Regions from separate parts of the Pseudoalteromonas sp. NSLLW24 genome, predicted to be linked through region 1. Evidence: predicted binding sites of a transcription regulator. Region 1 holds the regulator's gene; each other region holds the start of a gene.
What was found. Region 1 encodes sigma-54, which starts transcription at its own class of promoters, with help from an activator protein. Its sites were predicted from a motif close to GTTGGCACGNNNNTNGNNT; they were not measured.
Positions count from the first base shown of each region.

Region 2: the regulator sigma-54 is predicted to act here: its motif matches at 1,012-1,030, upstream of I6E72_RS17000 (TorF family putative porin).
Region 3: the regulator sigma-54 is predicted to act here: its motif matches at 1,337-1,355, upstream of I6E72_RS07660 (BON domain-containing protein).

Region 1 covers NZ_JADYWQ010000009.1:28,091-31,252, reverse strand. The annotation lists gene lptA (lipopolysaccharide transport periplasmic protein LptA) at 1-304, shown strand, start outside; gene lptB (LPS export ABC transporter ATP-binding protein) at 301-1,026, shown strand; gene I6E72_RS10995 (RNA polymerase factor sigma-54) at 1,096-2,595, shown strand; gene hpf (ribosome hibernation promoting factor) at 2,621-2,908, shown strand; gene ptsN (PTS IIA-like nitrogen regulatory protein PtsN) at 2,913-3,162, shown strand, end outside.
Region 2 covers NZ_JADYWQ010000019.1:73,975-77,136, reverse strand. The annotation lists gene I6E72_RS17005 (hypothetical protein) at 1-851, shown strand, start outside; gene I6E72_RS17000 (TorF family putative porin) at 1,129-1,815, shown strand; gene I6E72_RS16995 (YIP1 family protein) at 2,008-2,721, shown strand; gene I6E72_RS16990 (efflux RND transporter periplasmic adaptor subunit) at 2,778-3,162, shown strand, end outside.
Region 3 covers NZ_JADYWQ010000005.1:287,521-290,682, reverse strand. The annotation lists gene srmB (ATP-dependent RNA helicase SrmB) at 1-1,156, shown strand, start outside; gene I6E72_RS07660 (BON domain-containing protein) at 1,429-1,749, shown strand; gene I6E72_RS07655 (methyl-accepting chemotaxis protein) at 1,966-3,162, opposite strand, start outside.

The sequences.
Region 1 (3,162 bases):
TAAACAATTATTAATTGCTACAGGTAGCCCTGCGCACTTTGAAGAAAAGCAATCAGATGGCACGACTATGAGCGCCAGTGCTGACGAAGTACGTTATGATGTATCTAAGCGTTTTTTAACGCTTGTTGGTAATGCACAAGTATCGCAAGCGGGACAAAAAATAAATGCTAAAAGCATTACCTACGATATAGAGCAGCAGCTAATCAGTGCCGAAAAAGATGAAAACTCAACTGACCGCGTTCACACAATTTTAGTACCAATCGAGACTAAAAAAAGTAAAAAAAGCGACAAAGGTCAACCATGAGCACATTAAAAGCAGAGCTATTAGCAAAGAGCTATAAAGGCCGTGAAGTTGTAAAAAACGTCGGCCTTGAAGTCAAAGCTGGCAGTATTGTTGGCTTACTTGGCCCTAACGGCGCAGGTAAAACTACCACGTTTTATATGATAGTAGGACTTGTACCTAGCGACAAAGGTAAAATATCGATAGACGATAACGATATTACTCTTTTACCTATGCATAGTCGTGCTAGATTAGGCATTGGCTACTTACCGCAAGAGTCTTCAATATTCAGAAAGCTGACTGTTTATCAAAACTTAATGGCCATTTTAGAAACGCGCAAAGAGTTAAATAAACAAGCTAGAGAAGACACTCTCGATAAATTATTAGATGAATTTAGCATACAACACATTCGTGATAGCCAAGGTATGGCATTGTCGGGTGGCGAACGTCGTCGTGTTGAAATAGCACGTGCGCTGGCAGCAGATCCTAAATTTATATTACTGGATGAACCATTTGCAGGTGTTGACCCGATTTCGGTATTAGACATAAAGAAAATAATAGAACATCTTAAAAATCGTGGGATTGGTGTATTAATTACCGATCATAACGTAAGAGAAACCCTTGATGTTTGTGAAAAAGCCTACATTGTTTCTCATGGGGAGCTGATTGCATCAGGTACTCCAGAACACGTATTAAATGATAAAACAGTACGCGATGTTTACTTAGGCGAGCAATTTAGGCTGTAACATTTACGCCATGTCTTTAAGCATCTGCTAGTATTAATTATAACAACATAAAAGGATTGTTAGAGATACATGAGGCAATCACTACAGCTGCGCATGGGCCAGCAACTTACAATGACTCCACAGCTGCAACAAGCTATTCGTTTGTTGCAACTCAGTACATTGGATCTCCAGCAAGAAATACAAGAAGCTCTCGACAGCAACCCGCTATTAGAGGTTGAAGAAGCAGACTATTCAGAAGACGCTGCAGGTAAAAACGAGCAAAAAGCAGATACAGATGACATAACTGTTAGCGCATCTGCCGATGATGCTCCAAGCGAATACGAACAAGATAGTGGTGAAGCACTTGCAAAAGACACGCTAAGTGACGACATGGCTATGGATGTTAGTTGGGATGAGTACATGAGTGCCGCCCCAGCAGCATCATCGGGTCCGATGCCTGAAGACGAATCAATATACCAAGGCGCCTCTACTGAAACGCTCCATGAGTATTTAATGTGGCAGTTACAACTAACGCCATTTAGCCCTACAGACGAAGCTATTGCTATTGCTATTGTAGAAGCCGTCGATGACTCAGGTATTTTAACACTAAGCTGCGAAGAGATTTTAGAAAGCTTTAATCAAGAAAACGAAGATGATAACGAAGTCGAACTTGATGAAATTGAAGCTGTATTAAAACGCATCCAACTGTTTGATCCTGTAGGCATTGCTGCACGTAGCTTACAAGAGTGTTTGTGTATTCAGCTTAACCAGTTTGATAAAGAAACACCTTACATTAATGAAACAAAAATGATTTTAACCGAGCATATTGATTTATTAGCTGCTCGTGACTATCGTACATTAATGAAGAAAACTAAGCTCAAAGAAGAAGAGCTTAAAGAAGTAATGACATTAATACATACTCTTAGCCCTAAACCTGCAGATACTATTGTAAGAGAAGAATCTGAGTATGTTATTCCTGATGTGTCAGTTAAAAAAATTAAAGGCCGCTGGGTTGTTGAGTTAAACCCAGATAGCATGCCTAAAATTCGTGTTAATAGCCAATACGCGGCAATGTCTCGCACTGTAAAATCCAGTGGTGACAGCCAGTTTATTCGCTCGCATTTACAAGAAGCTAAATGGTTTATTAAAAGCTTAGAAAGTAGAAACGACACGCTATTAAAAGTAACAAATTGTATTGTTAAACAACAACAAGGCTTTTTTGAACACGGTCCTGAAGCCATGAAACCAATGGTTTTAAATGATGTTGCTGAAATGGTAGAAATGCACGAATCAACAATTTCGCGCGTAACAACCCAAAAGTATATGCACACACCCCGTGGTATATTTGAGCTTAAATACTTTTTCTCAAGCCATGTAAGCACCGAAAACGGTGGTGAATGTTCATCTACAGCAATCCGTGCGCTTATCCGAAAATTAATCGCAGCAGAAAACTCAGCAAAACCATTGAGTGATAGCAAAATAGCGGATATATTGGCTGAGCAAGGAATTAAAGTAGCGAGACGTACAATCGCAAAATACCGCGAATCTCTGGCTATTCCACCGTCAAATCAACGTAAAAGTTTGATTTAAGACGCAAAAAAAGAGGGTAATGCTTATGCAACTAAACTTAACTGGTCGTCACGTAGAATTAACCGATTCACTAAGAGACTATATTAATACCAAATTTGCGAAGCTAGAAAGACACTCTGATCATATTAATAATGTTCATGTCATTCTCGATGTAGAAAAATTAAATCAAAAAGCAGAAGCCACCATACACGTAAGCGGTGCTGAGTTATTTGCCTCTACAGAACATCAAGATATGTATGCCGCCATTGACTCGTTGATCGACAAGCTCGATCGACAAGTAATTAAACACAAAGAGAAGCTTGCTCGACACTAATATGATGAAATTAAGCTCACTTATATGCCAGGACTGCAGCAAAGCTGCGGTCCTTTTTAATAGCAAAAAAAGAATTTTAGAGTTCATTAGCGAACTTGCTCACGACAAACTTCCGTATTTACCGCAACAAGATATTCTTAATGCTTTAATGAGCAGAGAAAAATTGGGTAGTACAGGTATAGGGCGTGGCATTGCCATTCCTCATGGAAGAATGAGCGGTGCAGAAGAGCCTTTGGCTTTAGTACTCGTTAGCG
Region 2 (3,162 bases), on a different contig from region 1:
TTGTAGAACAACACAAAGACGTTATTGCACTTGATGAACAGCTTCGTTTGGTAGACTACATCAAAAGCATTCGTGAACAATCTCTTAAAGATATGATTCCTGAAGACTTACTTGCGTTTAGCGGTAAGCACATGGCATCACTTGATCCAAGCACATACAACTTTGACGTTGAATGGTTTGCATCTACAAAGAGTGCAAAGAGCTTCCATCAAATGCTTGGTGATTTACCAGGTGCTTTTGACGATGCACTAGTAAATATTCCACTTGAAGGTGATATTACTCAATACGAATATCAACAATTTGTTGCTGCTTATTCAAAAATATTCACCGACAACAACGAAAAACCAACACTTGCGCCTGCAACACGACTGCTTGCAATGCGTCGCCCTGATTTATTTACTCCGATTACAAATAATCGATTAGATGCATTATGTGGTGCTCTTGGTGTTTCTAAACTTAAAAATAGTGATTTTGAGCGTTACTGGCAAGATATCGTAAAAGGTATTCAAGCTATGTCATGGTACAAAATGGCTAAACCTAGTAATGAGTTAGAAGAACAATTGGTTGCTATTAAAGCATTAATTCCATGTTTCTTTCACTACGCTGATGCTAAAACACCAGATAACTCTAACTACATTAAACTGCTAACCAAGCCTAAACGTACTACAACTACAACAGGTAAAACTCAGCGTAGAGGTAAAGAGTCTGCAGAAATTTTAGTAGACCGTGCTCTTGCTGCTGACGATATTCCTGAACACATTCGCAGTAAACGTGATTCAATTGTGAGTGAAGTACAAAAAGGTCGCAGCGTAAACGAAACAATTAGCCTTATGCGCACTATATTCGGTTAAAATCTTCTAATTTAGCCGTACTTTTATGGTGCGGCTAGGTTAATTTATGCACCAGCAATGTGCGCAACATCTTCCTTCATGTTATATCCCCATCCTATTCATAAAATTCAAGCTCATGTTTTTAATAAATAAAAAATAATTTTTAATAAAAAATAATGAAGCTGGCACATACAGTGCAATTATCCCGTTAGTTAAACAATAAAAAGCCGTCAGCCTAAAGGTTCCGAATACATAATAAAAACCTTGGCGAGCAAAAATCATATAACGGGAAATGGACATGCTAAAACTAAAAAAAACCATCGCTATAAGTGCTATAGCATTAATGGGCGCAACATCTTTAACGTCAACAGCCGTACATGCTGAAGTAACAGCAAACGCAGCGGCAACATCAAACTACTTATGGCGTGGTCAAGAGCAAACTGGGGGCGATGCAGCTATTTCAGGCGGTATTGATTACGCCAATGAATCGGGCTTTTATGCAGGTACTTGGGCTTCAAATGCATCGTGGGCAGATGAAATGACCTATGAGCTTGATTTATACGCAGGCTTTGGTGGCGACATTAACGAAAGCGTTAGCTACGATGTTGGCTATATTTATTACGCTTACCCAGATGCCGCTTCTGAGGCTGACGCAGATTTCTCTGAAATTTACGGTAGCATCAGTGTTGAAGGCTTTACATTTGGTGCTTCAGTACTTGCAACATCAGCTGCAAGTGGTGATGGTACAGACTTTGGTGATTCACTTTACCTAACAGCTGATTACGGTTTTGCTGTTGGCAGTAACGGCACTGAAATGGCACTTCACTTAGGCCATTACTCTGGTGACTTTATTGGCGATGATAATATCTTAGATTACGGTGTATCAATTTCGAAAGACGGTTTTACTTTTGGTTTGTCTGATACAGATATGGATGATTCAGATATTAAAGCTTACGTTGCTTATTCTGTAGACTTTAATTTATAAGAAAGAATGTGTTACTTGCTGCAACACGAAGGGCCTTTTGGCCCTTTTCTCGTTTTTGAACAAGCCCCCTCACATCTGTTAACAAACCGTTACAATTGAATAAAAACAATACATACTTTTTCCTTTATTCTATTACTTAGTCACTGGGCATTTATAACTGCCTAGCCATAAAATAGGTATAAAGGAATAATAATGAAATCACCTAACGCGTTTAGCGCCCTACTCGATATTTATATAAATCCTAGTAAAGCTTTCAATGGTGTTGAACACGCCAAAGGTTGGTCATGGTTAGCATTTATATGTATTACCCTTGCTAGTATCGCTAGTGTTTATATTTTTTACTCTAGTGTTGATATGCAGTTTTTGATTAATGAGCAAGTAGCAGCATCAAGTATAGATGCAACAATTGGCGAGCAAAAAGCAATTCGTCAAAGTATAGAGCTAAATGCAGAAAACCAAATTTGGTTTGCTCTGTTTGGCGGCGTAATTGCGCTGGCTATCATGAATGCACTCATGGCACTTTATTATATGCTTGTGGCTAAACAAGATCCTGAATCAGAACATAGCTACGGAGCTTGGTATGGATTCTCTACCTGGACAATGATGCCAGTTGTTATTTCAAGCCTAGGCACAATTGCTCTTGTACTAAGTGCAAGTACAGATCAAATATCTCAACAAGCCGTATTTAGCTACGCATCTATTAACCAATTAATAATAGGGCTTGAAATTGGCCATCCTTTTTATAGCTTATTAGAATCAATAAATTTATTTAGCTTTTGGAGCATTGCGCTGGGAATGATCGGCTTAAAATGCTGGACTAATTTTTCAACTAACAAAGCACTCCTATTCTCTGCACTTCCTTCAATCATTATTTTTGGTATTTGGGCAGTCATTGCAGCAATGTAACCACTAGATGGGGGTATGTATTGCCTCCGTATTACTTAATTCACGGATAGATAAAAATGAAAAAAGCAATAATCATCACACTCGCTGTAGGCGCATTTATAGCCCTAATTGTGTCAAAGCAAATCTCTGGCGATGAAAAACAAGCCGAAGTAAATATTGCTCAAGTAGAGCTTGGCGACATTGCTGACTCAATAATGGCTTCAGGTAATTTAGTTTTTAATACACAAGTGCAATTACGCTCTGAAGTGACAGGCCGAGTAGATAAAATATTTGTTCAAGAAGGCCAAGGAGTTAAACAAGGTGACATGTTAATGCGCCTTGATACAACCGCTTTTGAATCTGAAGTTACCCGTAGTAAAGCAATCCTTCGCGCCACAGAAATTGAAATTAAACATAGTAGAACACGCCTTGCTAACCTAGAGCGCCAACTTAAAAGACAAA
Region 3 (3,162 bases), on a different contig from region 1:
AACCAGCATTCAACAACAAGCTATTCCTGAAGCACTACAGGGGCGCGATATTTTAGCATCTGCGCCTACTGGTACAGGTAAAACAGCGGCATTTTTAATTCCGGCTATTCAGTACTTACTGGATTTCCCACGTCGTGACCCTGGTTTTGCGCGCGTACTCGTTATGACCCCGACTCGTGAGCTGGCTTATCAAATTCATGAACAATGTGAACTGCTAGCTAAACGCACACACCTAAAAATTGGTGTAGTAACAGGCGGTATTAACTACGGCACGCATAAAGAAATTTTTGAAAAAAATAACGATATTTTAATCGCCACACCAGGTCGATTAATGGAATACCTAGAAACCGAAAACTTTCATGCTGAACACGTAGAAATGCTTATTATTGATGAAGCAGATCGCATGTTAGATATGGGTTTCAAAAAAGAAATGAGCCGTATTTGTGACGAAGCTAAAAATCGTCGCCAATGTTTTTTATTCTCAGCAACACTTGAAGGTGACAGCGTAGAAAGGTTTGCTGAAAAAACATTAAACGACCCAGCTCTATTAGAAGCCGAATCGTCACGTAAAGAAAAGGCTAAAATTCACCAATGGGTACATTTAGCCGACGATTATCATCACAAACTTGAATTATTAGTTAATACGCTAAAAAATCCTGACGTAACTAAAGCGATTGTGTTTGTTAAAACTCGCGAACGCTTAGAAACATTGATTGGCGAACTTACAACTAATGATGTAAAAGCAGCGTGGTTACGCGGCGAAATGCCACAAGACAAACGTATGAAAGCCATGGAAAACTTCCACAGTGGCAAAACAAGCATATTAGTTGCTACCGACGTAGCTGCACGTGGTATTGATGTATCTGACATCAGCCACGTTATTAACTTTGATATGCCGCGTACTGCCGACGTATATGTACACCGTATTGGTCGTACTGGCCGTGCTGGTAAAAAAGGGATAGCAATATCGCTAGTTGAAGCACACGATATTGGTATTTTATATAAAGTAGAACGCTACGTTGAGCAAAAGTTAAAACGCCGTGTAATTAGAGGCGTTGAGCCACAGCATAAAGAAGCTAAGCCACCGGCTAAAAAGCGTAAAGACCCAGTAAAAATGAAAGCTAAGAAAAAGGCTAAGGTTAAAAAGAAAAAGTAACCTAAAACATTTTTATACTAAGCCGACTTTTGTCGGCTTTTTAATGCAAGCCTTGCAGGCTCTGCTGTTTGTACCTGTTACATATGTAACCCAAGCATGTAACTCATACTCATTTAAATGTAATTTTTGCCCACCTGAATTCCCACTTAATAAAAATCCCTTATATTTCATAGCGTTAATATTGGCACCGAAATTGTAACTACAAAGATAACCTAGCCGATGGAATTTCCATATTGTGGCTGCACTATTCACTGTAATGTAAGGATTAAGTTATGAACCGCTTCAAGTTAACTATCGCTTTAGTATCATTTTGTTGTTTATTTTTATTAGCTTGCGCTACAAAAGTAAGTGCAGCAACCAACATGGCCGTAGTAAGCAGTGTAGCCACTCAACCTAACTTACAACAAGCTATCACCAACACCCTACGAACGAATCCTAACCTAGCGTTAAGTGATATTCGTGTGCAGGTAAAAAATGGTGAAGTAGATTTATACGGTGAAGCACAAACTGGTTTTCAGCGCGCACTAGCTCAAAAGTTTTTAGAAAATATGGATGGCGTAAAAATCATTCGTAACAAAATTAGCGTTATTTAACATGTTAGAATAAAACATAAATATGTTGGAAGTTTGTAATTTACGAGCTCGTCGGTTGCAAAGTGTCTCACCAAATCTAATATTTATTTATGCGCGTGCACTATTTGGCACGCGCTTATTTACGTCTTTTATGGTACGTCCCTGTAACATCCTACCGTAGTTATATCTGTATGATTAGCGTCATTAAATCAAAGATTTCTAAATTAATGGAGTAAGTTAAAGACTAAACTTTTGGGCCTCATCATTTAAACCGTTTGCCATTCTAGACAATTCGCTACTTGACTGTGCAATATCTCTAACTGCCTGCTCGGTCTCTGATATACCCATATTTATGACACCTATATTTCGTGATATTTCATCGATGGTGGTTGCCTGCTGCTCAGAGGCGGTTGCAATTTGAACAACCATATCAAAAATGTCATCTACTGCTTTGCCTACATTACTATTGATTAAGTTTGCTTTCTTAGCTATTTCCTGAACTTGAGTTGTTTGTCCTACATTGTCTGTCATTGCTTGAACAGCTGCGTTACTGGCACTCACAACAGCTTCAATGATCACTTCAACCTCCATTGTAGACTCTTGCGTAGACTTAGCTAAGCTTCGTACTTCATCAGCAACAACAGCAAAACCACGCCCTTGTTCACCAGCTCTAGCTGCTTCAATTGCTGCGTTCAAAGCAAGTAAATTAGTCTGATCAGCTATCTTTTTAATAACGCCTAATACATTCACTATTTTTTCTGAATTATGCTTCAACTCCGTCACTTCATGTGCTGATTTTTTTGTAGCTTCTCCAAGAGAAACAAGTGCGTTGTAAGTACTATCATTATTTTCAGAGCCTTCTCGAGCCATTCTTTGAATATTTTCACATAATAATGATGCACTAGCAGTTGTACTCGCTATCTCTTTTACTGTTTCAGTCATTTCGGTAGTGGCGGCTGCAACTTGTATAGTTTGTGCTTGCTGCTCGGTAACTGCTAAGCTAGTTTGCTCAGTAACTGAGGCAAGCTCTGTTGCTGTACTGCCTTGCTGAACTGCAACGTTAGATAATTCACCAATCATTTTTCTGAGATTTTCTAACATGGTATGCAATGCAACTTGTAGCATGCCTACCTCATCGTGTGAATTAACTTCGATATTACTGCTAAGATCTCCTGCCGCCACTTTTTTAGCAAAAGTGGAAGCTACAATTATTGGGGTCGCTATTTTTCGAGAAAAGAAAACACCAATAAATACAACAACAATTGCAGCTACTATTATAGAAATCACACTAAAAAGCACAGTCTGATGGACTGGTGCAAATGCTTCTGATTCGTCAATTTCACTTAATATAATCCAGCTAAAATCTCCAATCTTTATACTATCGAAGGCAGAAAGCACGTTATTTCCATTATAATCTTTTATTATTTTAGTACC